2 regions of the Nocardiopsis valliformis DSM 45023 genome follow, and region 2 is predicted to be linked to the other one. Evidence: riboswitches for the same ligand, from Rfam matches in the RefSeq annotation. Region 2 holds a riboswitch; the other holds the start of a gene.
What was found. A riboswitch is a leader RNA that binds a small molecule or an ion and turns the genes downstream of it on or off. The one in region 2 is predicted to bind S-adenosylmethionine.
Positions count from the first base shown of each region.

Region 1: linked by a shared signal. The riboswitch ahead of D457_RS0106005 (aminotransferase class V-fold PLP-dependent enzyme) and the one ahead of thrC (threonine synthase) in region 2 are both predicted to bind S-adenosylmethionine.

Region 1 is NZ_ANAZ01000004.1:301,539-316,251, forward strand. Features, by position in the region: gene D457_RS0105970 (RelA/SpoT family protein) at 1-1,719, shown strand, start outside; gene D457_RS0105975 (hypothetical protein) at 1,791-2,009, opposite strand; gene D457_RS0105980 (GNAT family N-acetyltransferase) at 2,198-3,121, shown strand; gene D457_RS0105985 (nitroreductase/quinone reductase family protein) at 3,230-3,697, opposite strand; gene D457_RS0105990 (acyl-CoA dehydrogenase family protein) at 3,764-4,957, opposite strand; gene D457_RS0105995 (CaiB/BaiF CoA transferase family protein) at 4,998-6,272, opposite strand; gene D457_RS0106000 (DUF3870 domain-containing protein) at 6,280-6,672, opposite strand; SAM riboswitch class IV at 6,888-7,002, shown strand; gene D457_RS0106005 (aminotransferase class V-fold PLP-dependent enzyme) at 7,067-8,455, shown strand; gene D457_RS0106010 (hypothetical protein) at 8,452-8,916, opposite strand; gene D457_RS0106015 (SAM-dependent methyltransferase) at 9,297-9,980, shown strand; gene D457_RS0106020 (DinB family protein) at 9,971-10,537, shown strand; gene D457_RS0106025 (primosomal protein N') at 10,676-12,883, opposite strand; gene fmt (methionyl-tRNA formyltransferase) at 12,993-13,928, shown strand; gene D457_RS0106035 (RsmB/NOP family class I SAM-dependent RNA methyltransferase) at 14,005-14,713, shown strand, end outside.
Region 2 is NZ_ANAZ01000024.1:123,657-138,369, reverse strand. Features, by position in the region: gene D457_RS0121720 (serine hydrolase domain-containing protein) at 145-1,182, shown strand; gene otsB (trehalose-phosphatase) at 1,145-1,996, opposite strand; gene D457_RS0121710 (DUF3263 domain-containing protein) at 2,233-2,517, opposite strand; gene D457_RS0121705 (S8 family serine peptidase) at 2,748-3,923, shown strand; gene D457_RS0121700 (GrpB family protein) at 4,332-4,937, shown strand; gene D457_RS0121695 (alpha,alpha-trehalose-phosphate synthase (UDP-forming)) at 5,078-6,514, opposite strand; SAM riboswitch class I at 6,799-6,940, shown strand; gene thrC (threonine synthase) at 6,954-8,213, shown strand; gene D457_RS0121685 (ubiquitin-like small modifier protein 1) at 8,275-8,553, shown strand; gene D457_RS0121680 (PadR family transcriptional regulator) at 8,664-9,248, shown strand; gene D457_RS0121675 (ATP-binding cassette domain-containing protein) at 9,346-10,317, shown strand; gene D457_RS0121670 (ABC transporter permease) at 10,314-11,129, shown strand; gene groL (chaperonin GroEL) at 11,474-13,105, shown strand; gene zwf (glucose-6-phosphate dehydrogenase) at 13,228-14,655, opposite strand.

The sequences.
Region 1 (14,713 bases), on a different contig from region 2:
GAGAAGAAGGCCCGCGAGACCCTCGAGATCTTCGCCCCCCTCGCCCACCGCCTGGGCATGAACACCATCAAGTGGGAGCTCGAGGACCTGGCCTTCGCCACCCTCTACCCCAAGCGCTTCGACGAGATCGCCCGCCTGGTCTCCGAGCGCGCACCCCGCCGCGACGTGTACCTCCAGGAGGTCATCGAGGCGGTCTCCGCCGACCTGCGCGAGTCCAAGCTCAAGGCGACCGTCCGCGGGCGGCCCAAGCACTACTACTCGATCTACCAGAAGATGATCGCCCGCAACGTGGGCTTCGACGACATCTACGACCTGATTGCGGTGCGAGTCCTGGTGGACAGCGTCCGGGACTGCTACGCGGCCCTGGGAACCATCCACGCGCGGTGGAACCCGGTGCCCGGCCGGTTCAAGGACTACATCGCGATGCCGAAGTTCAACATGTACCAGTCGTTGCACACGACGGTCATCGGCCCCTCCGGCAATCCGGTCGAACTGCAGATCCGCACCCGCGCGATGCACCGCCGCGCCGAGTACGGCATCGCCGCGCACTGGAAGTACAAGGAGGACCGCAACTCCTCCAACACCGAGGCCAAGCCCAAGGGCACCACGGACATGCAGTGGCTGCGCCAGCTCATCGACTGGCAGCAGGAGACCAAGGACCCGGGCGAGTTCCTGGAGTCGCTGCGCTTCGACCTGTCCGTGCAGGAGGTGTTCGTCTTCACCCCCGGGGGTGACGTCATCCCCCTGCCACAGGGCGCCACCGCCGTGGACTTCGCCTACGCCGTGCACACCGAGGTCGGCCACCGCACCGTCGGCGCCCGCATCAACGGTCGCCTGGTGCCGCTGGAGAACGAGCTGCATAACGGCGAGACCGTCGAGATCCTCACCTCGAAGGACCCCGACGCCGGTCCCAGCCGCGACTGGCTCAACTTCGTCAAGAGCGCCCGCGCCCGCAACAAGATCCGGCACTGGTTCACCAAGGAGCGCCGAGAGGCCGCGATCGAACAGGGCAAGGACGAGATCGCCAAGTTCATGCGCAAGCAGGAACTTCCGGTCAAACGCCTGTTCAGCGGTGAGGCCCTGATCGCTCTGGCCAGCGACCTGCGCTATCCGGACGTGGAGTCCCTCTACGCCGCCGTGGGCGAACGCCAGGTGAGCGCGCAGAGCGTGGTCAGCAAGCTCGTGGACTCCATGGGCGGGCTGGAGAGCCACACCGAGGACATAGCCGAGTCCTCCCTGCCCTCCAAGGCCGCCACCACCCGCCAGCGCTCCGGGAATCCGGGCGTGGTCGTGGCCGGCGGCGACACCGACGTGTGGGCACGTCTATCCAAGTGTTGTACGCCCGTGCCCGGGGACGAGATCGTCGGTTTCGTGACCCGCGGCAACGGGGTGTCGGTGCACCGCCAGGACTGCGTCAACGCCGCCAGCCTGGACCGCGAGCGCATGGTGGACGTGGAATGGCGGCCGACCGAGGACTCGATGTTCCTGGTGGCGTTGCACGTGGAGGCGCTGGATCGGTCCCGGCTGCTTTCCGACATCACCCGGGTGTTGTCGGACCAGCACGTCAACATCCTGTCCGCGACGGTGCAGACCAGCCGCGACCGGGTGGCGCAGAGCCGCTTCACCTTCGAGATGGCCGACCCGACGCATCTGGGGAGTGTGTTGCGGGCGGTGCGTGGGGTGGACGGGGTTTACGACGTGTTCCGCGTCCGTAACTGAGCGGGGTCTGAGTAGGGGCTGAGCACGGGGGTGGCCGGGATCTGGGGAGAGACCGGCCACTGCGCCCGTCGTCAGTCCTGCGCTTCGGCTTCCTTCTCCAGATTCCTGACAGTCCTGGTCTCCCGGCCCAGCAGGTAGGCCATGACCACCAGGACGACCACGCTGGCCAGCTGCAGCGGAATGCGCAGGGCCGGGAACGGGTCGGCGGTCGTGATGATCGCGACCAGAACGCAGAACACGGCGGTGACGGCCGCGTAGATGGTGACCCGGCTGGAGTTCTTCTCGGACACGGGGGATACACACGCTTTCTGTGGGGGTTGGGTGTCAGCGTAGCGCTAGGAAGATATCACTATGCGCCACCGGCTCCGCGCCCGCCGTGCTCCCCGTGGCCGCAGCGCTCCGGAAAACCAGTGGAGTTCCGCCTGCCGCGGTGGCTAGCGTGCAGCTGTCCGTGAGACCGCCAGAAAGGCAGACCCCCATGCCCGAAATCCGTCCCTTCCGTGCGGAGGACAGCCGCTCTCTGGAGGCGCTCGCCCAACTGCTCTGGCCGATGGCGCCCCACCCGGGCGGTCTGGGCTGGCAGCTGGCCACCGGGGAGATCTCCTCAGACAACGCAGCCGTGGCCCTTCGGAACGGCGAGCTCGTGGGCTGGTCCGTGGTCGAGGCGCCCAACGCCCTCTTCGACCGTAGCCAGATCATCCTCGTGGGTGCTTCGGCCGACCCCGAGGCCGGGGCCGCCCTCCTGGACCGTGCGTTGGCCGAGGCCGGTGACGCCGTCGTGGACCTGCTGACCTTCGAGGGCGACGGCGAACTCCGCGCGCTCGCCGAGCGGTCCGGTTTCGACGTGTCCGACCAGAACACCTACGGCGAGTGGATGAGCCGGGACGCTGGTGAGGAGGAGGTCGTCCTGCCGGAGGGCTACCGGCTCCGCCCGGTGCGCGAGGGCGAGGAGGAGGCTCGGGTGGAGTGCCACCGGACCGCCTGGAAGCCCTCCGACCTGCCCTGGCCCGAGCGTGTGGGCCCGGTCAACCCCGAACTCACCAGTCGTTTCAGTCGGGAACGCTATGACAACACGCGTGCGGCCCTGCTCTACGACCGCGAACTCGACCTCGTCGTCGAGGCCCCGGACGGCTCGCTTGCCGCGTGTTGTGTTGTTTGGTGGGACGCGGAGAACCGCTGCTCGGAGATCGAACCCCTCGGAGTGGTCCCCGCCCACCGCCGCAAGGGCCTGGCCGTCGCCATGGCCCTGCAGGCGTGCACCCTGACCGCCCGCCGCGGCGGCGCCCGGGTGTACATCAACACGACCCCGAACGAGGCCTACCCGACCCCGGCCAAGACCTACGCCACCGTCGGCTACAAACCGGTCGACCGCGGCACGGTCTACACCCGCCCCGCTGGGTGATTGCACGACGCCAGATGACCGCGTGACGCTGGCTACAGCTGTGTTTTGAGTGGGAAGGCGGAGGCCCCGGTCGCCTGATCTCTCAGGGGCCGGGGCCTCGGGTGTGTCTCAGAGGCGGATCGTGGTGGAACGCACGATCTGGAAGACCGGGTGGCGGTCGGCCTCCGCCTCGAAGGCCTCTTCCGGGGCCTCCGGCGGGACGTCGAAATACGGGCCTACGACTGCGGACCGCGGGTGCTCCAAGTACTCCTTGAGCACCGGAGCCGCCTCGGCGGGGCTCAGCTCGCGCACGCTCACCAGCTCGATCCAGCCGCCCTGGCGCAGTGTCGCGAACCCGTCCTTACGGATGTTGCGCACCCAGTTGACCTCCCCGTACGGGGAGACCAGGTACCGGCCGCTCTCACTGTCCAGGACGCTGAGCGGGATGGTGCGCAGGAAACCGGACGTGCGCCCACGCGTGGTGAGCAGGTGCAGCTCGGGCGGGCAGGCCCCGTACTTGACGAAGCCGCTGACGAAGGCGTTGGCGGTCCGCCGCAGCTTCGTCATCTCGAACCGCTTCGTCGGTTCGTTCACCATCTTCGGCAACTCCCTCACTCGGATGCTCCCATTGTGATGGTTTTCGGTCGCTGATGGCACCTCGGCCTAGCGGAAGGCGGAGATGCCGGTCACCGACTGGCCGATGCTCAGCGCGTGGATCTCCTCGGTTCCCTCGTAGGTGGCCACCGTCTCGAGGTTCACCATGTGCCGCATCACCGGGTACTCCAGGGTGATGCCGTTGGCTCCGTGGATGCCGCGCGCCGTGCGGGCCACCCTCTGAGCCGCCGCCACGTTGGCGAACTTGCCGAAGCTCACGTGGTTGTGGTGGCAGTTCCCCTCGTCCTTGAGCCGGCCGATCCGCAGCGCCGCCATGTTGGCGTGGTTGACGTCCACGACCATGTCAGCGAGCTTGCGCTGGGTGAGCTGGAAACCGCCGATGGGCTGCCCGAACTGCTCGCGGGTCTTCGCGTAGTCCAGCGCCGCCTCGTAGCAGGCGCGGGCGGCACCGGCCGCGCCCCACACGATCCCGTACCGGGCCTCGTTCAGGCAGGAGAGCGGTGAGCCGAGCCCCTTGGACTCGGGCATGACGGCGTCAGCCGGCAGCCGGACTTCTTCCAGAACGAGTTCGGAGGTGATCGAGGCTCGCAGCGACAACTTCTTGTGGATGACGTTGGCCGAGAACCCGGGGGTGCCGGTGGGTACCACGAAACCGCGGATGCCGTCCTCGGTGGCGGCCCACACCACGGCCACGTCGGCGACCGAACCGTTGGTGATCCACATCTTGGTGCCGTTGAGGATCCAGTCCGAACCCTCCTTGCGGGCGCGCGTGCGCATCGAACCCGGGTCGGAGCCGGAGTCGGGCTCGGTCAGACCGAAGCAGCCGATCGCCTCACCGGCGGCCATCTTCGGCAGCCACTCGTTCTTGTGCTCCTCGGAGCCGAACTTGTGGATCGCCGCCATGGCCAGCGAACCCTGCACGGACACGAAGCTGCGCAGCCCCGAGTCCACGGCCTCCAGCTCGCGGCAGGCCAGGCCGTAGGCGACCGCGCTGGAGCCGCCGCAGCCGTACCCCTCCAGGTGCATGCCGAGGACGCCCAGGTCACCGAAGGCCTTGGCCAGGCCGCGCGGGTCGGGGATGGTCCCGGCTTCGAACCAGTCGGCGACGTTCGGCAGGAGCTCGCGGTTGGAGAAGTCGCGCACAGCGTCGCGGACGTCGCGCTCGGTGTCGGACAGCTCCGCGTCCACCGCCAGGAAGTCGAGGGGGTCGGGGGCGGCGGCCTTGCGCCGGGAGTCGCTCATGGAAAGTCCCTTCGTGGTGCTTGCGTGTGTGAGGTCTGTGCTAGCGAACGTCGGTCTGTTGGGCGGCGCCGCTCTTCAGCAGCGCCTCGATCCGGTCCGGGGTCAGTCCCAGTTCGGCCAGGATCTGCGCCGAGTGCTGGCCGAGCAGCGGCGGCGCGGTCATCGGGGTGGGCGTGCGCTCCATCCGGAACCCCGCCCGCACCTGCTCCAGCGGGCCGGCTGTGGGGTGCTCCACCGTGCGCAGGACGTCGTCGCCCCTGGCGTCCGCGGTGCGCAGCGCGTCCAGCACACCCCGGACCCGGCCAGCCGGGACCCCGGCCTCGACCAGGACCGTCATCCAGTGCTCGGCTGGTTTCTCCTGGAGGGTCGTGGAGAGTTCCGAGACCAGTTCCTCGCGGTGCGCCACGCGTTGCGGGTTGGTGGAGTACCGGGGGTCGGCGCCGAGGTCGGGGCGGTCGATCGCCGCGCACAGGCGCTGGTACAGGGCGTCGTTTCCGGCCGCGATGACTACTTCCGCGTCCTTGGTCGGGAACACCTGGTACGGGACGATGGTGGTGTGCGCGTTGCCCACGCGGGCCGGTTCGGACCCGGTGACCAGTGCTTGTTGGGTGAGGTTGACCAGGCTGGACAGGGTGGAGTTGATCAGCGAGACGCTGATGTTCTCGCCCCGCCCGGTCACCCGGGCCCGCATCAGCGCACCCAGGATGCCCACGGCCGCGTTCAGGCCGGTGAGGACGTCGGTGAGCGCCACCCCCACCTTGCTGGCCGGGCCGTCCGCGGGACCGGTCGTGGCCATCAGCCCGCTCTCGGCCTGCACGACGATGTCGAACCCCGGCCGCGTGCTGGGCTCGTGCTCGGGGCCGAACCCGCTCACCGAGCAGTACACGACCGCCGGGTTGCGCTTGCTGATCTCCTCGTAGCCCAGCCCGAGCCGGTCGATCACCCCCGGCCGGAAGTTCTGGATCACCACGTCCGAGGTGGCGCACAGGTCCTGGACCGCGGCCAGTCCTTCCGGATCCTTGAGGTCCACGGCCAGGCTGCGCTTGTTCCGGTTGACGGACAGGAAGTAGGCGGCCTCGCCGGGGGAGTGCTCTGCCCGGTGCTCCTCGGTCGGCTCTGCGTAGGGCGGTCCCCAGGAGCGAGTGTCGTCGCCGCGGCCGGGCTGCTCCACCTTCACGACCTCGGCGCCCATGTCCGCGAGCAGCATGGTGGCGTAGGGGCCCGCGAGCACCCGGGACAGGTCGGCCACCCGCACCCCCGCGAGGGGCAGCGGGGCACCTGTCTCGGATCCGGGTTCGGGGCTGGTCTGACTCATGCGCAGGTCACTCCTTGCCGTCGGGGTTCGCGGAGCCGTCGGGCAGCTGATCGCCGTCCCGCAGCTGGTAGTAGGTCTCCAGGCAGCGGCGCAGCGCCGTCGTGAGGGCGGCTCCGGACTGACCCGCGTAACGCGTCTGGACCCGATGGATGATCTCCGCGATGTCCTCGGTCACCGAGGCGCCCTCGACCAGCGCGCGGAAGAAGTCCTTGGCCAGGTCGGTCAGGAGAGTGGTGTCCGCGGCCACGATCCGGCCGTCTGCGGAGTCCACCGCGAGCACGACACCGAGCCGCTGGTACTGGGAATGGCTCGCCACCGAGTCGGGGAGTCGGGCGTAGCCGGAGATGAGCACAACCCTGGGGTTGCGGAAAAGCTGCTGAACACGGTCGTCGCCGTACAAGGAAGGCACCTCTTGTCTGCGGGCATGCGAAAACTCCGACGCACTGGAGTCTCGCGCCTGAAGGGCGGCCGGGGGAAACCGGACACCCGCGACGTGAGGGCAGTTCGGGATCAGTATGACCCAGCCAGGTCCGCCGCTGTCAAGAGGGGCAGTGTTCCAGGCCACAGGAACACACGGATGCGACCCGCGCGCACCTTGTGTTACATTTCGGCACAGGTCACGAGTACCAGCGACAAGCCCCGGCTAGCTGGTCGGCAACCCTCCTTCCGCGGTGGGGTGCCCCGGGTGAGGACCAGGTCCCGACACGACCGTGTCAGACAAGCGCGGACCCCTGAGGAGATGCCGTCATCCGGCGTACCCCTGTGGGTCCCACGACCCACAGAAGAGGTGCCCCATGACCACTGTCATCCCGTTCGACTCGACCCGCTCCAGCCGCTCCGCCGCCCGGATCGCGGCCCGCGAAGCCGACACCGCGAACCCCTGCGCGATCGTCACCGCCGACAGCGGGGTCCCCCTGGTCACCGGTGAGTACGTGGACTACGCCAACTTCGACTACGCCGCCAGCGCCCCCTGCCTGACCAGCGTCGCCGACGCCCTCTCCGCCGCCCTGCCGTACTACGCCAGCGTCCACCGCGGCGCCGGACACCACTCGCAGGTCAGCACCGACGCCTACGAGCGCTCCCGCCGCAGCGTCGCCCGCTTCCTGGGCGTGCGCGCCGAGGCCGACGAGTCCGGCTCCGCCGACGCCGTCGTGTTCGTCCGCGGCACCACCGACGCCGTCAACCTGCTGGCCCGTGCCGTCCCCGAGGGCTGCACCGTGGTGGTCTTCGAGTCCGAGCACCACGCCAGCCTGCTCCCGTGGGAGCACCCCGCTTCCCGAGCCGGCGAGGTGGTGCGGCTGCCGCTTCCCGAGACCCCCGAAGCCGCCGTGTCCGCCGCCCGCGCCGCGCTCGCTGAGGCCCCCGAAGGCCCCAGGCTGCTGTGCGTGACCGCGGCCTCCAACGTCACCGGTGAGATCTGGCCGGTGGAGGAGCTGGTCGAGGCCGCCCACACCGAGGGCGCCCGCGTGCTCGTGGACGCCGCCCAGTACGTTCCGCATCTGCCGTTCAGCCTCGCCGAGACCGGCGCGGACTACGTGGCGCTGTCCGGCCACAAGCTCTACGCGCCCTTCGGATCGGGTGTGTTGGCCGGTCGCTCCGACTGGCTGAGCGCCGCCACCCCCTACTTGGCCGGTGGCGGAGCGACCCAGAAGGTGACCGAGCACGACGTCATCTGGAATGACCTGCCCGCCCGCCACGAGGCCGGAAGCCCCAACGTGCTCGGTGCCGTGGCTCTGGCGGCGGCCTGCGACACCTTCAACACCCAGACGTTGTTCCTGCAGCACATCCGTGAGGCGGCGCTGCTGGAGCGCCTGCGCGCCGGGCTCACCGAGATCGACGGCGTGCACGAGCTGACGCTGTGGGGTGCCGAGCACGCCCGCGTCGGGATCGTGTCGTTCGTGGTCGACGGCCTGCCCGCGGACCTGTTGGCCGCCGCGCTGTCCGCGGAGTACGGCATCGGGGTCCGGGACGGCCTGTTCTGCGCCCACCCGCTCACCCAGCACCTGCTCCCCGAGGGACACACACAGGCGGTGCGGGCGAGCCTGGGCGTGGGGACCACCGAGGAGCACGTGGACCGGCTGGTGGGCGCGGTCGCGGACCTCGTGGCCCGCGGACCGCGTTGGGAGTACGCCGACTGCGACGGACGCCTGGCCCCGGTGCCGGACCCGCGCAACGTCCTCTAACCGAGCCGGTGCATCTGGATGGCCAGGCCCCACACCAGGGCTGGCAGGGCGATCGTGAGCAGCGTGACCGGAAGCGTCCTCCTCGGGTAGAAGACGAGGTGGCTCAGTGCCGACTGGACCCCGTAGCCGATCAGCGTCAGGAACAGTGTCATCACCACTGTCAGCGCGCTCGGCTCCCACACCACCACGGAGATACCGAACAACGCGTACAGGACCGCGCTCGGTACGGACCCGATGACGGGCAGCAACGGGTGGGTGATCAGCCGCCCGCCTCTGCCCAGAGCCCTGACCACGAGGAACAGCACTGCGAACGGCAGGGTGTGGGTCACCAGCACCAGCCCGTAGAAGGTCGCCACCGGGTAGGGGAGCCCTCCGGTTCCGTCCAGTGCGCTGTTCGCGATGGGCAAAAGGAAGAGCAGCAGTGCGATGTGCGCCGCTCCGGCCCCGCTGAGGCGCGCCACGGCGGAAACCGACGCGAACCGGGGATCGGACACGTCGGGGGAACGGGGGACGGGGACACCAACACGACTCCTGGGTGCTCGGGGAGGAGTGGAAGAGGTCTTCAGGAAGAGGGTGTTCGGGTTTGAGGGCTCGGGACCTCATGCTCACAAAAGCTTGCGACGCACGGACCTACATAAGGGGCAATAGGGCACATTTCACTCGGATGTGTGCGGGGCATCACTTTCGCAAGCTGTACTATCAGGCCTTGACGGCAAGGCGCACCGTCGTCGGACCCGACCGGTCCGCCCCGACGAAGCGCCCTGCCTCCCGCGAGCGAACCGGCTGGGGGAGCGTGAACGTGACGGACGTCCGAGGACCCAAAGCAGGTCCCCTCACGGCCGTGTTCCGAGAACCCGAACCCCTGCGCGTGCCCGGGCAGCAATCCCGGGTGGTCAGCCTCGGTAACCGCACCCGCGCCTGTGCGCTGCCCGACCCCGTCGAAGCCGAGCGGGTCCGCCTGCACCAGGCCTTCCTCGGCCGGGCCGTCGACTACCTGTGCGCCGACGCCGGGATACGCCAGTTCGTGGACTGGGGCTGTCCGGTGCCCGGCACCGCCGAGCGGATCCGCCGGGCCCACGCCGACGCCACGGTGGTGCACGTCGCCCCGACCGGTACGGCCGGGGTCCTGACCGCCGCCGCGGACAACGCGGCCGTCCTGTCCGGGGACGGCTCCGGCCCCGGGGCCGCCTCCATGCTCCGCCGCCTCCACACCAGCGGGCTCGTCGATTTTGACGAGCCCGTCGCCGTACTGATGACCCGCCCCTTCGGCGAACAGGACCCACCCGCCGGGCTGGACGCCCTCCACTCGATGATGCGCGGTGGCGGCTACCTCGCGCTCACCTCCACCGCGCCCCGCGCGGTGGCGGAAGCGGCCTTCTCACCCTTCCTCCCCGTTGAACCGGGGGTCGCCGACCTCACCTGGTGGCCCTACCCCGACGAGGACGTGTCCGCCCCGGGATGTGGAACCCTGGCCGGACTGGGTCGTGCGCCCAGGAGAGGAAGGGGAGTGAGTCGATGGCAGTGAACTGGAACGGCGAGATCCAGGCCCAGATGCGGTTCTACTGGGACTTCTCGCTGTGGCCCCGGCTGGAGGGGCTCACCGACGCCGAGTTCTACTGGGAGCCGGTTCCGAACTGCTGGACCGTCCGCCGGCTGCCGGACGGTCGCCACGCGCCCGACGGCGCCTACCCCGAACCCGACCCGCCGCCGGTCACCACCATCGCCTGGCGCATGGGCCACCTCGTGGTGGACGTACTGGAGAGCCGGATCAACTGGCACTTCGGCGACCGCACCGCCAACCGCGACGCCATCGACTGGCCCAGCACCGCCGCCGAGGCCCGGCAGCGCCTGCGCAATGCCTATCTCACCTGGTCCGAGCACCTCCAGGAACTCGACGACGAAGCCCTGGCCGTCCCAGTGGGCGGCGCCGAGGCGCCGCAATGGGCGGACTTCCCGCTGGTGGTGCTGATCCTGCACCTGAACCGCGAGTTCATCCACCACGGCGCCGAGATCGCCCTCCTCCGTGACCTCTACCGCGCCCGCCCCCAGGGCCAAGATCAGGGCCAGGGCACAGCGGGCTAGGCCGGTTGGGCCCCCTCCTGAAGATGATCTTGCTACCAGGAGCGAAATCGGCGCCGAACTTGCTCCTGGTAGCAAGATCATCGGGGAAGAGGGGGCGGAAGCAACGGGCGCCCTCCGGTACGGAGTTGGGGCGCGGGGCTAGAGCACGTGCAGCGGGTCCACCCGGACCTGGGCGAGATGCTCGTCGCGGCGGGCGCTGCGGGCCGACGCCGCGGTCTTCAGCGCCCGGGTGAGCTCGCCGACCGCCCCGCGCGGCACCCGCAGCAGGGCGCGCTCGGTCTTGTTGGTGCCGCTCTCGGTGCGCTCCGACCCCACCGGCACCGGGCCGAGCAGCTCCGCCCGCTCCGGGAGTTCGATCTGGTCCAGCAGCTCGCGCAGGTGCTCAGGGGCGCCGGTGATCGAGGCCATCGACACCGCCGGTGGAAACCCGAGCTCGCGGCGCTCGGCCAGTTCCCGCTCGGCGAAACCGCCCGGATCCCACCGCACCAGCGACTGCACCACCGGCAGCGAGGCGTCCGCGGACACCACCACCGCGCCGCCCGGCCGCACCAGCGCGGACGCGTTCAGCCAGCGCCGCAGGGTCTCCTCCGAGGCGCGCAGGTCGGCCCGGTTGAGCAGTGCCCACCCGTCCAGCAGGACCGCCGCGGCGAACCCGCCACCGGCGACCACCGGTTCGGCGCCGGGCGTGGCCACCACTAGCGACGGTTTGTTCGCAACCTCGGAGAGCACCTCCTCGCGCCCCGACGTGCGCACGGTCAGCGACGGGAAGGCCCGGCCCAGCTCCTCGGCGGTGCGGCGGGCGCCCACCACCACCGCGCGCATCCGGCTCACCCCGCACTCGGGGCAGGCCCACTGACCGGCCACCCGGCCGCACCAGCCGCACGAGGGCATGGCGTGGGAACCGCGCACGGCCAGCGGCCCGTGGCAAGCATCGCAGCGCGCCGGTTCGCGGCAGCCCGCGCAGGCCAGCGTGTTGAGGTAGCCCCGGCGCGGCACCTGGAACAGCACCGGGCCGCTCTTGGCGCCCTCACGGGCCGCGCGCAGCGCCAGGCTCGGGATTCGCGCGGACCGGGCCGCGCCATCCCGGGCGAGTTCGCGGTCGTCACCGGCGGGCCGGATTTGCGGGGCCCGGCTGCGCAGCGTGGCCCGGTCGGAGACCAGCGGGCGCGCCCATCCGGACTCCACCAGCAGCTGGGCGTCGGTGGTGCGGGTGTGCCCGCCGATCAGCGCCGCCGCGTCGGCCTTGTGCGCGCGCATCGCCAGTACCGTGCGCGCGTGCGGGTAGGGGGCGTGCGGGTCCACGTGCACGTCGTCGCCGTCGTCCCACAGGGCCACCAACCCCAGGTCGCGCACGGGTGCGAAGACCGCGGCCCGGGTGCCCACCACCACCTGGACCTGTCCGCGCAGTACCGAGAGCCAGCTCCGGTAGCGCTTGGCCGGACCCAGGTCGGCGGTGAGCGCCACGTGGCGGCCCTCGCCCAGACGGCGGGTGAGCGCGGCGTCCACCGCGGCCACGTCGCGCCCGTCCGGCAGCACCACCACGGTGCCGCGCCCCGCGCCCAGGGTGGCCTCGGCGGCCACGGCGAGGGCGTCGGGCCACTCCGTGCCGGGCAGGGCGTTCCACACCGCGCGGGCCGGTACCCCGCTGTGCAGCGCCTCGATGAAGTCGGGGCCCTCGGGGTAGGCGTCCCAGGGGCCGGGGTCCACCTCCAGCACCGCCGCCTCCACGGTGTCCTGCACCGGGGCGTCGTCGTCGGGGGAAGGCGCCACCTCGGGGTGCTTGGGGGCCTCGGGCGGGTCCTCGTCGGCGGGTTCCACCCCTTCGACGTCTTCGGCCCGGGCCTGCTCCTCGCGCGCGGTCTCTTTCTCCACCCGCGCGTGCCGGGGCGGCACCGCCAGCCGCAGGACGTCGCTCAGGGTGCCCGCGTAGCGGTCGGCCACCGCCCTGGACAGCGCCAGGATCTCGGGCGTGAGCACGGGTTCGGGGGAGACCACCGTCTCCAGGTAGGCCAGCCGTCCGGCGAACTCCGAGCTCTCCACCCGCTCGGCGAGGAAACCCGCCAGCAGACGGCCGTTGAAGCGCACCTTCACCCGGCAGCCAGGCACGGCGGCCTCGTCCATGTCGGCCGGGACCCGGTAGTCGAAGTAGCGGTCCAGGTGCGGCAGCGGGGTGTCCACGATGACACGCGCGACGGGGAGCCGGTCGGCGGGCCTGCGCTTGGCCGGTCGACGGCTCTTCGCGGTCTTCTTCGCGGTGTCGGCCTTCTCCTTCGCCGTTTCCTTCTTCTGCTCCTGCCGAGGCAGGTCGAAGAGGACCTCGTCGGGCGGGCCGGGCTGCGCTGTCATCTCCACTGGTTTATCAGAAGGCACCGACAACACCGCTCTTCCCGGCGGGGAGCCCCCGTCGGGACTGGTAGAACAGTGATCCGTAGGCGCAGCGGATGGGGGACCCGAAATGAAGCTTGTCTTTGCCGGAACACCAGAGGTGGCGGTGCCCTCGCTCCGGGCACTGATCGACTCCGAGCACGAGGTCGCAGCGGTGGTCACCCGGCCCGACGCGCGCTCCGGGCGCGGCCGCAAGGTCTCCGCTAGCCCGGTCGGCGAACTCGCCGAGAGCCAGGGCATCGAGGTCCTCAAGCCCGCCAAGGCCGGTGATCCCGAGTTCCTGGCGCGCCTCGCCGAGATCGCCCCCGACTGCTGCCCGGTGGTCGCCTACGGCGCCCTGCTGCCCCAGTCCGCGCTGGACATCCCCAAGCACGGCTGGGTCAACCTGCACTTCTCGCTGCTGCCCGCCTGGCGCGGCGCCGCCCCGGTCCAGCACGCCGTCCTGCACGGCGACGACGTCACCGGCGCCGCCACCTTCCGCATCGTCAAGGAGCTCGACGCCGGCCCGGTCTACGGCACCCTCGCCGAGACGGTCCGCCCCACCGACACCAGCGGTGAACTCCTCGAACGCCTCTCGGTGTCCGGGGCGGGCCTCCTGGTCCGCACCGTCGATGGCATCGCCTCCGGGGAGCTCAGCCCGGTCCCGCAGCCGGACGCCGACGTCTCCTACGCGGGCAAGCTCACCACCCTGGACGCCGAACTCGATTTCACCGCGCCCGCCCAGCGCGTGGACCGGGTGGCTCGCGCCTGCACGCCCGCGCCCGGCGCCTGGACCACCTTCCGCGGTATGCGCCTGAAAGTCGGCCCGGTCCGCCCGGTCACCGACGCGGACCGGCCCGATCTCGAACCCGGTGAGCTGCACGTGGACAAGAAGCGCGTCATCGTCGGCACCAGCACTCACCCCGTCGAGCTCGGCGAGGTTCAGCCGCAGGGCAAGAAGGCCATGGCCGCTGTGGACTGGGCGCGTGGCGTGCGTCCCACCGAAGTTGACCGACTGGGCCGCTGAGCTGCCGTACTCTCGGTTCTGGCGTGCGTGAGCGCGCGCCAGAACCCGTCCCCGGCTTGTTGAGGCAGAGCACACGTTGAGCGAGCAGTCCCGGTCCCAGCACCAGCGTCCCCGTAAGGGCGGCAAGCCCAGGCAGGGCGGTGGCCAGCGGTCCGGGCCGCCCCAGCCCCGCGACCCCGCCCGCCGGGTCGCCTATGACGTGTTGCGCGCGGTGGAACAGCGCGACGCCTACGCGAACCTGCTCCTGCCCTCCCTGCTCAACGAGCGCGGTATGTACGGCCGGGATGCGGCGCTGGCCACCGAGCTCACTTACGGGACCCTGCGCTGGCAAGGCACCTACGATGCGATCCTGGAGACCTGCGTCGACCGCTCGCTGTCCTCGGTGGACGCCGAGGTGCTGCCGCTGCTGCGGATGGGCTCCCACCAGTTGCTGTCCACGAACATCCCGCCGCACGCCGCGGTCAGCGAGACCGTGGACCTGGCCCGCCGGGTGGTGGGCCAGCACCGCGGCAAGTTCGTCAACGCGATCCTGCGCAAGGTTAGCGCCCGCGACCTGGACGCGTGGATCGATGTCATCGCGCCCGACCGTGAGCGCGACCCCAGCGGTTACCTGTCCGTGGTCCAGAGCCACCCGCGCTGGGTGGTCAAGGAACTGGCCCGCGCCCTGGGCGAGCGCGCCAAGGACGGCCTGGTTCGAACCGAGCAGCTGCTGATCGCGCACAACGACCGCCCCAAGGTCACCCTGGTGGCCAAGCCGGGCCGCGCCAAGGTCGCCGACCTCGAGG
Region 2 (14,713 bases):
GCCTACTTCGCCACGCCCGACGCCCCTGGTTACGGCCACGGCCTGCGGGGGTTTCGTACTGTTCGGAGACGGCGCGGGTGTGACAAGCCCGAGCGAACGGGGTATCCGCCGAGAAGGGGGAGACCGCTCGGGGGGAGGCGTGTTGTGCGTGATGGTGACTGGCTCACGGAGACGGGAGCGCGGATCCGCGGAGTCCTGAAGGTGATGGTGGACGCGGACTGGCTGCCGGGCGGGGCCGCGGTGGTCGGTACCGGCGGCATGTGGGAGTTCGTCGCGGTGGGGCGGATCGACGACGAGCACGACACGGCCCCGGACGTGTCCTACGACGTGGCGAGCCTGACCAAGGTGATGGCGACCTGGCCGCTGGTCGGGCGCGCGGTCGCCGAAGGGGTTCTGGACCTGAACGCCCCGATGTCCGAATACTTTCCGGGTGAGGACCTTCCCGGGGCCTGGGTGACGACCCGGCAGATCCTCACGCACACGAGCCGCCTCAACCAGGTGACCTGGATGGAGCGGTACGTGGGCACGGACCAGGACCTGGCCGAGGCGATCCTGGCCGACCCGCTGGAGGAGCCCGGCTACCAGTACATCGACCGCGGGTTCATCCTGCTGGGCCTGCTCCTGGAACGGCTGTACGGCAGCACCCTGGACCGGCTGGCCGACGACCTCTGGGCCGAGCTGGGCATGCGTTCCACCACCTACGGTCCGCTGGCGAGGTCGCCCAGCGTGGCGCCGACCGAGCGGCGGCTGGTCGGCGCCGGGCCCTCCTGGGGTGTGGTGCACGACGAGGCGGCCGCGCTGATGGGCGGTGTGGCCGGACACGCCGGGGTGTTCAGCACCGCCATCGACCTCGGCGCCTACGCCCGGGAGATGCTGCGCCTGCACGACGGCGGTGCCGGGATCATCCCGGGGTCGTTCGTGCGGGAGAGCTGGTCACCGCAGGTGGACGCGGGCGGGCGGCTGTCGAGAGGGCTGGCCTGGCTGGTCACCCCGGAGGGCGTGGTCTACCACAACGGGTTCACCGGGACGAGCCTGTTCATGCACCCGGAGAGCGGTCGGTACGTGGGTGTGCTCACCAACGCCGTGCACTACGGGCGCGACCGCACCGGCCTGGTGGACCTGCGCTCGGCGGCGCGTTCGGCGCTCACGCCCCAGGCCCACGAACACGAATCCTCTCCGTGAGCCGGCCGATCAGTTCGGCCAGCCCGGCGGGGCCGGGGACGACCAGGTCCGCGGCGTCGGCGACCTCGGTCACCTCGTCGGAGGATGAGCACACCGTCAGACCGGGGACGCCCCGACCGCGCAGCGCGGCCACCGCCGCGAAGGCGGGCAGGTCGCCCAGGTCGTCACCGGCGTAGAGGACGCGCTGGGCCGCCCTCTCTTCCACCAGGGAGGTGAGGGCGGCGCCCTTGTCCACACCCTGTGGACGGAGTTCGATCACCATCCGACCGGGCTCCAGCTGCAGATCGGCGCGCTGCGCCAGCTCCGCCAGGGGAGCGGCCAGCAGTTCCAACGCGCGGTCGGGGTCGTCCGCCCGGCGCGTGTGCACGGCCAGCGAACGCCCTTTGTCCTCGATCCACGTGCCCTCCGGCGCGCCCGAGGCGTCCACCAGAGCGGGGAGCTCGGCCCGGACCAGGGCCACGCCGGGCGGTGGATCGGCGGCGATCACCCGGCCCTCGGCCCAGCGCTCGGCACCGTAGTGGCCGAGCACGATGATGCCGGGTACCCGGTCCAGCCCGCCGAGGCGCACCGCGGTGGCCGCGGCCCGACCGGTGATCACCGAGACGGTGCCCACCAGGGTCGAGAGCTCGGCCAGCGCGGCCACGATCCCCGGATGAGGGGCGGAGGTGAGCGGGTCGGCGACGATGGGCGCCAGGGTGCCGTCGAAGTCGAAGGCGGTCAGCGCCTTGGCGGGGTCGGTGAGCAGTGCTTCGAGCGCGGCGCGGCCGGCCCGGGTGGTCGGTTCGGGCAGGCCGTGGGCTTGGGGCGAGGGCATGCGAGGACCTTGTCGCAGTCGGTGGGAAAGCTGCTGTCGGTAGGTAGGCCGCGCGTGCGGGTCCGGCCGGAAGACGCACGCGCGGCGCCGGAAAGGTGCGGGGCGGTGCGGGGCGGGTGTGTCCGGGGGTCTTCCCTGCTGTCACACCTGCTGTCACACCGGCGGTCGCACCTGATGCCGCAACTGGTCCAGGGGCGGGGAACGCGGTTCGGGGAATACGGTTCGCAGAACGCGGGTCAGAGGTGAATGCCCAGCTGGCGCGCGTTGCGTTGGCGTCGGCGGTCGGCGCGCAGGCGGCGCAGACGTTTGACGGTCATGGGATCGAAGGCGAGCGCCTCGGGACGCTCGACCAGGCCGTTGAGTAGTTGGTAGTAACGGGTCGCGGAGAACCCGAACTCGTCACGGATCGCCTGTTCCTTGGAACCCTCGAACTTCCACCACTGGCGTTCGAAGGCGAGGATGCGCTGTTCGCGTTCGGCGAGGGCCGACTGACCGTCTTCGGACGGACCGATATTCGGCATGGGACACCCCCTGGACGGGTCATTGGTTTGTCCGGATCGGCGCGACTCATGCTAGCGACTCGACATGCCGGATGAGGAGCGGAAAATCCAGGACTGGCACCGGGGATACAGTTACCTTTCCTACCCCTCAAGCTACTTGTCCAAGCCTGGATCCTGTGCTCGTGAAAGAATCGCCAGAGTCCGGGGAGGGCCCGGTGCAGCGCTGACCGCAACGTTCGAGGGAGCCTGACGTGCTCGGGGGCAACAGCCGTAACAGGAGACACAAACGCCACGTGCTGGGCGTCGCGGCGGGGGCCTGCGCGGCGCTCACCGTACTGGGGCTGACGGCGGTTCCAGCCGTCGCCGACCAGGAGGACATCCCCGACTTCCGGCCAGAGCAGTGGGCCCTGGAATCCATCGGCGCGCAGGAGGCCTGGGAATCGACCCAGGGCCAAGGCATCACCGTGGCCCTGCTCGGGGTCGACATCGACGAGAACCACCCTGACCTGCGCGACAACGTCGAGGTCGACACCGAGTTCGGCGGGAACGGCAACGACACCGAGCAGGGCACAGCCGCCGGTGCGCTGGTTGCCGGACACGGCCACGGCATGGACGCGGACGGCGGGGTCCTGGGCGTCGTTCCGCTCGCCAAGCTGCTGGTCCTGCCGGGTGACGACGACCTCGCCGGGGCCATCGAATACGCGGTGGACGCGGGCGCCCAGGTCGTCCTGCTGCCGGACGAGGCCGCCGACGACGAGGATCAGTTGGAAGCCACCGCTTCGGCCGCGCGCAGCGGGACCGTGGTCGTCGCCCCGGCCGGCGGTGAGGAGGACCTCAACGTCCTCGCGGTGGGCGGCACGGACGAGGACGGGGAGCTCATCCCGGACTCGCCCGAGGCTTCGTCGATCGACCTCCTCGCACCCGGCGCCGACCTGTACACGGCGGGCGAGGACCAGAGCCAGATCCAGGTGACCGGGACCCCCTACGCGGCCGCGGTGGCCGCGGGGGCGGCCGCGATTCTGAGCGCCGAGTACCCGCAGCTCGACCCGGAACAGATCCGGAGCGCCCTGCTCCAGGGCTCCCAGCAGGGGGCCGAGGGGCTGCCGTCCCTGCACCTGCCCTCCGCCGTCGCCCAGGCTTCGGGCGAGGCGCAGGACATCCCGTTGATCGACGAGGACCTGGTGGAGGAGGACTCCCCGAACGTCCCGGTGTGGATCTGGTTCGCGCTGGTGGGCGTGGTGCTGGTGATCATCGTGCTCGTGCTGGTGCTGTGGGTGCGCCGGACCACCAAGGACCCCTACGGCGTGGCGGCCGAGCGCCGTGAGGAAGAGGAGCAGCTGGCGGCCGAGCGCGCCGAACAGGCCAAGGCCGAGGCCGAGGAGCGTCCTTCGCGGCGCAAGAAGGGCGGCCGCCGCCGCAAGAAGTAACGCGAGAAGGAGAAGGATCGGACCGGACCAGGCACCGATCCGGGCACCGAACCGATCCCGTGGCGCGCCCGAGCCTGCCCAGGCCGGGCGCGCTCCTGCGTGGGCGGGGCTGCCATGGGGGTTGCGGGCAGCAGGAGGCGAGCCGGAGGCGGGCGGGAACGGAAGCTCCCCCGATGCCGACATCAGGCCGCTGGGGAAGACGGAGCCAGGGCGGTCTTCCCGCCTGTGGACAACGCCTTCTCCCGGTTTGCGGGGCCGGGCCGAAGACCTGGCCGCGGCCGGGCCGACCACTGGCTGTCGCGCACTGTCACCCCTGGTCAACGGGGTGTCATGGCGGATGTGCGCGTGCATATGTAAGGCACGCCGTGGGTCTTGACGAGGGCACTCCGGGCGACAAGGCTTTATGGAATGTCGTCCCTCGAAACACCCTCTCTGCCCTCGCGAGGAGAAAAGCGGGTCGGACCCGGCCCCCAGTCACGCAACCTGGTCAACGGACGCGTGCACATCTCCGAGCCCGATCCCAAGTGGCCCTACCTGTTCCGTCAGGAGGACGGCCGGATCCGCGGCGCCCTCGGCGACCGGGTCCTGGCCCTGGACCACGTCGGCTCCACCTCGGTGCCCGGCCTGCCCGCCAAACCCTGCGTCGACCTGCTCCTGGTTGTCGCCGACCCCGCGGACGAACCCGCCTACCTGACCGACCTCGAGAAGGCCGGGTACTCCCTGGTCATCCGGGAGCCCGACTGGTACGAGCACCGGGTCCTCAAGGGGCCCAGCATCAACCTCAACCTGCACGTGTTCGGCCAGGGGTGCGAGGAGATCGACCGCATGCTGTTGTTCCGCGACTACCTCACCGCGGACGCGGGGGCCAGGGAGCGCTACACAGCGGTCAAACGCGAGCTGTCCGAACGCACCTGGGAGAAGATCCAGGACTACGCCGACGCCAAGACCGGCATCGTCAGGGACCTCCTCGCCGAAGCGGAGGTCTGGCGCAGGAAGGGCACCGAGGACAGCTGACCCGGGACCTTCCGATGAGGGACGCGGCGAGAGGGCGTGTCCGCCACCGGACACGCCCCCGCGTCACGCCTGGGTCCAGCCACCCCTGACCCGGGCCCCTGCCTTTTCTGAGCTGTCTTCCTGAGCCGCCTTCCCGGGCGCTAACCCAGCGAACGCAGCTGGTCCTGGAACCAGCGGCGCGGCGGCAGCGCCACCGCCGCCTCCGCCAACCGCTCCCGACGCTTGCGGCGCTCCGGCTCGGGCATCGACAGCGCCTGGTGCAGCGCCTCCGCGGTCTCCACGGTGTCGTAGGGGTTGACCAGCAGCGCGTCCTCACCCAGCTCGTCGGCGGCGCCCGCCTCGCGGGAGAGCACCAGCACGGAGTCGTGCTCGGAGAGCACCGGGCCCTCCTTGGCGACCAGGTTCATCCCGTCCCGGATGGGGTTGACCAGCAGCACGTCCGCCATCTGGAACGAGGCCAGCGAGCGCGGGTAGTCGTCGTTGACCTCCAGGACCAGCGGCGTCCACTCGGGGGTCGAGAACTCCTCGTTGATCTCCTTGGCGGTCCGCAGCACCGACTCCGTGTACTCCCGGTACTCGGGCACGTCGCCCCGGCTCGGGTAGGCGAACGCCAGGTGGGTGACCCGCCCCCGCCACTCCGGATGCGCCCACAGCAGTTCCCGGTACGCCTCCAGACCGCGCACGATGTTCTTGGAAAGCTCGGTGCGGTCCACCCGGACGATCAGCTTGGTGTCGCCCACCACCTCGCGCAGCGTGCTCCTGCGCTCGGCCACGGCGGGCTCCGAGGCGCTCTCCCGGAGGTCGTCCTCGTCCGCGCCCAGGGCGTGGATGCCCACCTCGACGATCCGGCCCCCGTGTTCCACGGTGCGGCGTTCGAGGTCGACGTCGGCGCGCAGGATCTCCGCGCAGCAGCGCAGGAAGGCGTCGGCCCAGCGCGGGCTCAGGAAGCCCAGCCGGTCCGCGCCGAGCATGCCCTCCAACAGCTCCCGGGCCACCTGGGTGGGCAGCATCCGGAAGTACTCCGGCGGCGCCCACGGGGTGTGCGAGAAGTGCGCGATCCGCAGGTCGGGGCGGCGGGCCCGCAGGATGCGCGGCACCAGAGCCAGGTGGTAGTCCTGCACGGCCACCCGGGCGTTGTCGGCGGCCCCGCCCACGATGGCCTCGGCGAAGGCGTTGTTGTAGGCGGTGTAGTCCTCCCAGAGCCCGTGGAACTCCGAGCCGAAGGAGGGCTTGTTCGGGGTGTCGTACATCATGTGCTGCACGAACCACAGGGTCGAGTTGGCCACCCCGGTGTAGGCACCCGCGAAAGTCGTCTCAGGGATGTCCAACATGTGGACACGCATGCCGTCGAGGTCGTGGGCGCTGTCCAGCCGGGCTCCGGGCGCCTCGGCGGCCGCCCGCCGGTCGGCGTCGGACAGGGCGGCGCACACCCAGAGGCTGTCGATCTCGGTGGCGACGGAGATCATCCCCGACACCAGGCCGCCACCGCCGCGGCGGTGCGCCAGGGAGCCGTCGTCGGCGGTGGAGAAGGAGACCGGGCCCCTGTTGGAGGCGATGAGGATCTGAGCCTTGTCCACGTGGTCGTCCTCTCGAGAAGAGCAAGGATGGGAGGGGGTTACGCACTTCTCCTAGGTCTCGCCTTCGGGAGGCGGTCCCAAACCCTCGCGAGGTCAGCCGTGGAGACCGTCACACCAGCGAAACACTGCACGTGCATCGGGGCCCGCTTCGACCTGTGCTGTCTCACGGTGTCTCATTATTTGAGCGGTTTTGTGTAATCCAGGTCACCCAGCGTGGAAAACCGGTCAACACGTCCGTTACAGTGACGGTGCGGGCCCCAAGCGGGCACGCGACAACTTCATATTGCTCATCCAGAGGGGTGGAGGGACCGGCCCTGCGAAGCCCCGGCAACCATCTCGACATGTGGAATCGCGATCACCGCGAACCCGTCGAGGCAGGTGCCAACTCCGGCCTGGGGTCAAGGTGGCCACCAGGGAAGATGAGGGGAGACGCCTCGCTATGGCGATTACCGCCACTGAACCCACCGCTGTCCGCGCCTTCGGTCCCGGAACCGCCCTCTCCTGTCGCGAGTGCGGCGAGCGCTACGAACTCTCACCGATCTTCGCCTGCCAGTTCTGTTTCGGCCCCCTCGAGGTCGCTTACGACTTCGGCGACGTGACCCGCGAGGAGATCGAGAGCGGCCCCAAGAACATCTGGCGCTACCGCTCCCTCCTGCCGGTCCCCACCAACGTGGCCGACCTGCCGAACATGAACCCGGGCCTGACCCCGCTGGTCAGGGCCGACCGCCTCGCCGCCGAACTCGGCCTGAAGTCCCTGCACGTCAAGGACGACTCGGCCAACCCCACGCACTCCTTCAAGGACCGCGTGGTCGCGATCGCCGTCGAGGCCGCCCGTACCTTCGGCTTCACCACCCTGTCCTGCTCCTCCACCGGGAACCTCGCCGGTGCGGTGGGCGCGGCCGCCGCGCGGGCCGGGTTCGACTCGTGCGTGTTCATCCCGGCCGGGTTGGAGGAGGGCAAGGTCGTCATGGCCGCCGTGTACGGCGGCAAGGTCGTCGCCATCGACGGCAACTACGACGACGTCAACCGCTTCTGCTCCGAGCTCATCGGGGACGAGGCCGGCGAGAGCTGGGGCTTCACCAACGTCAACCTGCGGCCCTACTACGCCGAGGGCTCCAAGACGCTGGCCTACGAGATCGCCGAGCAGCTCGGCTGGCGCCTGCCCGAGCAGATCGTCATCCCGATCGCCTCCGGCTCCCAGCTCACCAAGATCGACAAGGGCTTCCAGGAGCTCATCAAGGTCGGTCTGGTCGAGGACCGCCCCTACAAGGTGTTCGGCGCGCAGGCCACCGGCTGCTCCCCGGTCGCCAAGGCCTGGGAGAACGGCCATGACGTGATCCAGCCGGTCAAGCCGGACACCATCGCCAAGTCCCTGGCTATCGGCAACCCGGCGGACGGCCCGTACGTGCTGGACATCGCCACCCGCACCGGCGGCTCGGTCGAGCACGTGGGCGACGACGAGATCGTCGACGCCATCAAGCTGCTGGCCCGCACCGAGGGCATCTTCGCCGAGACCGCGGGCGGGGTGACCACCGGCGTCCTGCGCAAGCTGGTCCGCGAGGGCAAGCTCGACCCCGAGGCCGAGACGGTCATCGTCAACACCGGTGACGGGCTCAAGACCCTCAACGCCGTCGACTCGGGTGTGACCGCCACGATCAAGCCGTCCCTGGCCGCCTTCAAGGCCGAGGGCCTGGTCTGAGCCTGCCCGCGTTCTTCCCACAGCCACTCGCCGCAGCCACATCCCAGGAGACACGAACACCATGAGCGCCAGCGTCCGCGTGCCCACCATCCTGCGCACCTACACCAACGACGCCTCCGAGGTCACCGCCGAGGGGGCCACCCTTGCCGAGGTCCTCGACGACCTCGAGGCCAACCACCCGGGTATCCGGGCCCGCATCCTCGACGACAACGGCAAGGTCCGCCGCTTCGTGAACGTCTACATCGGCGACGAGGACGTCCGCTTCGAGAAGGGTCTGCAGACCGAGGTCAAGGACGGCCAGCAGATCTCGATCATCCCCGCCGTGGCCGGGGGCTGCTGATCGGGCCGCTGATGTGAACCCTGAGGGGCGGGTGCCGTCGGTGCCCGCCCCTCGCGCTGCCCACGGGCCTCGTAACCTGGGAGGGAGATTCTTCCGGGACGAGGGTGGCGATGTCGGCGACGCGGTTGTTGGTGCTCGGAGTGGTGCGCGTCCACGGGCAGGCGCACGGGTACCGGGTAGGTCGTGAGCTCATGGACTGGGGCGCCGAGGAGTGGGCCAACGTGAAGTGGGGCTCGATCTACCACGCGCTGCGCAAGCTCTCCGAACAGGGGAAACTCCGTGAGTTCGTGGCCGAGGGGGAGGTCACCGAACGTACCTCCTACGAGATCACCGATGAGGGGGAGGCCGACTTCCTCCGTCTGTTGCGCGGCGCTCTGAGCCACGGCGGTGACGACCACGCGCTGTTGTGCGCGGGGGTCACCCTCATGCCCTGCCTGCCGCGCGCCGAGGTGATCGAACTCCTGAAGGAGCGGCTCGCCGTCCTGGAGAAGAGCGACGCCGAGGTCGTGTCGGCGATCGACGCCACCGAAGCGGAGTGGGGCAAACCCGCCCACGTGCGCGAGCTCTTCCGGCTGTGGCACTACACGGTCGACGCCGGTGCCGACTGGACCCGGCAGCTGATCGCCTCCTTGGAGACGGGGGAGTACGTCATGGCCGATGACAGCCCTCAAGCCTTCGGTCTGCCTCCGGTCTGACTCCCGGTCTGGCCCTCAGCCATGTATTAAAACTTGAATATCTCCGTGCGGTGGTGCACCCTGGTCCCTGTATTCAAGTTTTAATACGGAGGGGTCGATGATCCACACACGAGAGCTGACCCGGCACTTCCGGGTCGGCAAGGAGACCGTCGAGGCCGTGCGCGGTGTCGACATCGACGTGTCCGAGGGAGAACAGGTCGCGCTGCTCGGACCCAACGGCGCTGGAAAATCCACCACCCTGCGCATGCTCACCACCCTCCTCGATCCCACATCCGGGACGGCCGCCGTCGCCGGGCGCGACGTGCGCACCGAACCCGCCGAGGTGCGGCGCCGGATCGGGTTCGTCGGGCAGGGGCACGGAGCCGGGGAGGATCAGCGGGTCCGCGACGAGCTCTACACCCAGGGCCTCCTCTACGGGCTGGACAGGCGCACCGCGCGTCGCCGCGGTGACGACCTGCTGGAAATGCTCGACCTCGCGTCCGCCGCCGGACGCGAGGTCAGCACGCTCTCCGGGGGGCAGCAGCGCAGGCTCGACATCGCCATGGGACTGGTCCACCGACCCGGACTGCTCTTCCTCGACGAGCCCTCCGCGGGCCTGGACCCGCACAGCCGGGCCAACCTGTGGGAGCACGTCGCACGGTTGCGGGCGGAGTTCGGGACGACGGTCGTACTCACCACCCACTACCTGGACGAGGCCGACTCCGCCGCCGAGCGGGTTCTGGTCATCGACCACGGTCTGCTGATCACCGACGGCACCCCCGACGAACTCAAGGGCCGGGTCTCCGGAGACCTGGTCAGCCTCACCTTCGCCGATCAGGTCCAGGCCAGGGGCGCCGCCGAGGTGGCCGAACGGCTCGCACCCGACGGCGGGGTCGAGGTCCTCGACGGCGCCGGGATCGACCACGAGGTGCGTTTCCGGGTGCCGCGCGGCGACGCCGTCCTGCCGGAGCTGCTCCGCGCGCTCGACGCAACCGACCTCGACCTGAGCACCGTCCAGGTGCAGCGGCCCACCCTGGACGACGTGTTCCTGACCCTGACCGGCCGCAGCCTGCGCGAGGAGGACCAGTGACCGCCGTCGACCGCCGCGAAACCGACCCCGCCGCCTCCGTGCGGACCACCGGAGGGCTCTCCGGGATGCTGCGCGACACCGGAACCGTGTTCGCCCGGCAGATGCGCCCGGTCCTGCACCGGCCGTTCATGATCGTCTTCGGAATGCTCCAGCCGCTGCTGTACCTGGTGCTGTTCGCGCCGCTGCTCACCGGGCTGGCCGGGGCCGAGGGAGAGAATCCGTGGCAGTGGTTCGTGCCCGGCCTGTTCGTGATGCTGTCCCTGTTCACCGCCGGGTTCGCCGGGTTCGGGCTGTTGCCGGAGATGGCCTCGGGGGCGTACGAGCGGATGCTGGCCACCCCCGCCAGCCGGGTGGCGCTGCTGCTCGGCTGGGTTCTGCGCGACCTGGTGATCGTTCTGGCGCAGATGCTGCTGATCCTCGTGCTGGTGCTGCCGTTCGGTTTCCGGACCACCGCGCCGGGGGCCCTCGCGGGTTTCGCGCTGCTGGCCGTGCTCGGGGTCGGGCTGGCCACGCTGTCGTACCTGGCCGCGATGATCGCCAAGCACACCTACGTGTTCGCGCCGATCATCCAGACCGTGATGATGCCGCTGATGCTGCTCTCGGGTGTGCTGCTGCCGATGGAGTTGGCCCCGGGCTGGCTGTACACGCTGTCGCGGTTCAACCCGGTCGCGCACGTGGTGGACGCCGCGCGCGTGCTGTTCGGCGGCGGGGTCTGGGACGGAACGGTCCTGCTCGGCTGGGTGATGGCGGTCGGGATGACGCTGCTGGCACTGGCGGTGGCCGCGCGCTCCATGCGCCGTCTGAGTACTTGACCGGTCCTGGCCACCCGAAGGGGGCTGAGGAGCGTCCGGGCACGTCACCCCGGGGTTCGCCTACTGTTCGCCGAACGCTCAAATCATGACTTGGCGGGATGTTCGCGCAGGTGGAAGGCGTTCCCCGGGGTGTGTAAATCGTGACCACATCGTTTGCACTCTCCATGGGCGAGTGCTAAAAAAGGAAGTGGTTAGCACTCACCATTGCCGAGTGCTAACCGGATCGAGGCTGCGAGACCACGGGCCTCCGGCAGCAGGGTTGCCGGGGAGAACGCGGTCGTCCGTCGCGGGCGCACGCCTCGTCCCATCGCGTATCACCCCGGTCACGGGAGGACTAGAACTCAATGGCAGCAAAACTGATCGCGTTCGACGAGGAGGCCCGTCGCGGCCTCGAGCGTGGTATGAACCAGCTCGCTGACGCCGTCAAGGTCACGCTCGGCCCGAAGGGCCGCAACGTCGTCCTGGAGAAGAAGTGGGGCGCCCCCACGATCACCAACGACGGTGTCTCCATCGCCAAGGAGATCGAGCTCGAGGACCCGTGGGAGAAGATCGGGGCCGAGCTGGTCAAGGAGGTCGCCAAGAAGACGGACGACGTCGCCGGTGACGGTACGACCACCGCCACCGTCCTGGCCCAGGCCCTCGTACGCGAGGGGCTGCGCAACGTCGCCGCCGGCGCCAACCCGATCGGCCTCAAGCGCGGTATCGAAGCCGCCGTGGCCCGCATCAACGAGGAGCTCGGCAACCTCTCGAAGGACGTCGAGACCAAGGAGCAGATCGCCTCCACCGCCTCCATCTCCGCTGGTGACACCCAGATCGGTGAGACCATCGCCGAGGCGATGGACAAGGTCGGCAAGGAAGGCGTCATCACCGTCGAGGAGGGGCAGACCTTCGGGCTCGAGCTGGAGCTCGCCGAGGGCATGCGCTTCGACAAGGGCTACATCTCGCCCTACTTCGCCACCGACCTTGAGCGCATGGAGACGGTCCTTGAGGACCCCTACATCCTCATCGTCAACTCCAAGATCTCCAACAACAACGAGTTCCTGCCCGTTGTCGAGAAGGTCCTGCAGTCCGGCCGTCCGCTGATGGTCATCGCCGAGGACGTCGCCGACGGCGCCCTGCAGACCCTCGTGGTCAACAAGATCCGCGGCACCTTCAAGTCCGTCGCCGTCAAGGCTCCGGGCTTCGGTGACCGCCGCAAGGCCCAGCTCGGCGACATCGCCGTGCTGACCGGCGGCCAGGTCATCACCGAGGAGGTCGGCCTCAAGCTCGAGAACACCGAGCTCGAGCTGTTGGGCCGCGCCCGCAAGGTCGTCGTCACCAAGGACGAGACCACCATCGTCGACGGTGCCGGTGACGCCACCGCCATCGCCGGTCGCGTGAACGAGATCCGCAACGAGATCGAGCGCACCGACTCCGACTACGACCGCGAGAAGCTCCAGGAGCGCCTCGCGCGTCTGGCCGGCGGCGTGGCCGTCATCAAGGCCGGTGCCGCCACCGAGGTGGAGCTCAAGGAGCGCAAGCACCGCATCGAGGACGCCGTCCGCAACGCCAAGGCCGCGGTCGAGGAGGGCATCCTGCCCGGCGGTGGCGTCGCGCTGCTGCAGGCCAGCGTCCCCGCGTTCGCGAAGCTGGAGCTCGAGGGCGACGAGGCCATCGGCGCCGACATCGTTCGTCGCGCCATCGGCGAGCCGCTCAAGCAGATCGCTGCCAACGCCGGCCTCGAGGGCGGCGTCGTGGCGGACCGGGTCAAGAACCTGGAGCCCGGTTTCGGCCTCAACGCCGCCACCGGCGAGTACACCGACCTGTTCAAGGACGGCGTCATCGACCCGACCAAGGTCACCCGTTCCGCTCTGCTGAACGCGTCGTCCATCGCTGGTCTGTTCCTGACCACCGAGGCCGTCATCGCCGACAAGCCGGAGAAGGCGTCGGCTCCGGCCGGCGACCCGACCGGTGGCATGGGCGGCATGGACTTCTAGTCCAAGGCGTCTGAGGTCCGGATACGCGACCTCGCCCGCGACAGCCGGGCGGTCCCCCTCGCGGGGCCGCCCGGTTTCGCTTGTGTCATGGAGGCCTTGTGTCGTGAAGGCACGGCCAGGAGTCAGAGCTCGGAAACGCCGCCCGGCCGGGCCACGTCGGCGAGCGGATGCCAACCCCCGGCTCCCGGGAGCGTCTGCGCGGGTTCCGGCCCGTAGGAGCCGCGCGCATAGGGTTCGGGTTCGGTCGTCAGATCGATCACCGGGTCGACGATCCGCCAGGACTCCTCCACCACGTCGAAGCGCACGAACTGCTCCGGGGCGCCGGCCACAGCCCCGCGCAGCACGTGCTCGTAGGCCTCGTGTCCCTGGCCGAGCTGGTCTTCCACGTCCGCGCCGACTACGAGCCGTGCCGCGGAGCCACTCTCCGCCCCCGGCTCGTTCAGCTGCATCTCGAAGGCGAGCCCCACCGACGGCTCCAGCCGGAACCGGATGAGGTTGGCCGGGCCCGGGTACAGGTCGACCGCGGGGCGTTTGAGTTCGGCCACCACCTCCCACGACGTGAGCGGCATGTTCTTGCCCGAGCGCACATAGAACGGCACCCCCGCCCAGCGAGGGTTGTCCACCCGCATACGAAGCGCGAAGAAGGTCTCCGTGGTGGAGCCGGGCCGGACCCCCTCCGTGTCGAGGTAGCCGTGGTAGCGGCCCCGCACGATGTCGGTCGGCTCGATGGTGCGCACGGCGCGCAGCAGGCGCAGCTTCTCGTCCTTGACCGCCGAGGGGTCGGTTGATACCGGGGCGTCCATGGTGAGTAGGGCGAACAGTTGGAGCAGGTGGTTCTGGAACACGTCCCGCACGGCCCCGGCGGCATCGTAGAAGGAGCCCCGGTCGTCCACCCCGAAGTCCTCGGCCATGGTGATCTGCACGTTGTCCACGAACGCCCGGTTCCACACGGGCTCCACCAGGGTGTTGCCGAAACGCGTCGCCGGCAGTCCGCGGACGGGCTCCTCGCCCAGGAAGTGGTCGACCAGGTAGAGGCTCTCCGTGGGGAAGCAGTCCAGGAGCTCCCGGTGGAGTTCGCGGGCCGAGGCGAGGTCATGGCCGAAGGGCTTCTCCAGGATCAGCCGCGAGTCCCGGTTGAGCCCGGCCTTGGCCAGGGCCTGGGCGACCGTGGTGAACAGGGTGGGCGGGACCGCCAGGTAGAAGGCGGCGAAGGAGTCCGAAGGCAGCGCGTCGGCGATGTCGGCGTAGGTACGGGGATCGTTGAGATCGCCCGTCACCATGGTCATCCGCTCGGTCAGCCCGCGCAGAACCGACTCGTCGACCTCGGCCCTGTGCTCGGAAGGGGTCTGGGCCAGGTGCTCGACGATCGCCTCCCGGGTCCGCTGGCGCAGGGTTTCGGTGTCCCAGTCGGACTTGGCCACCCCCATGATCCGGGTGCGCAGCTCGTCCCTTGCCGCCAGGTGGTAGAGCGCGGGCATGAGGTACTTCTTCGTGAGATCGCCGGTGATCCCGAAGATCACCAGGGTGTCGGCGTCGGGCCCTGTGGTCATGGTGTCCCCTCGTCGCTGGCTGCCGCGCGGACGCCCGGAGGTTCCGCGCACGTTGGCG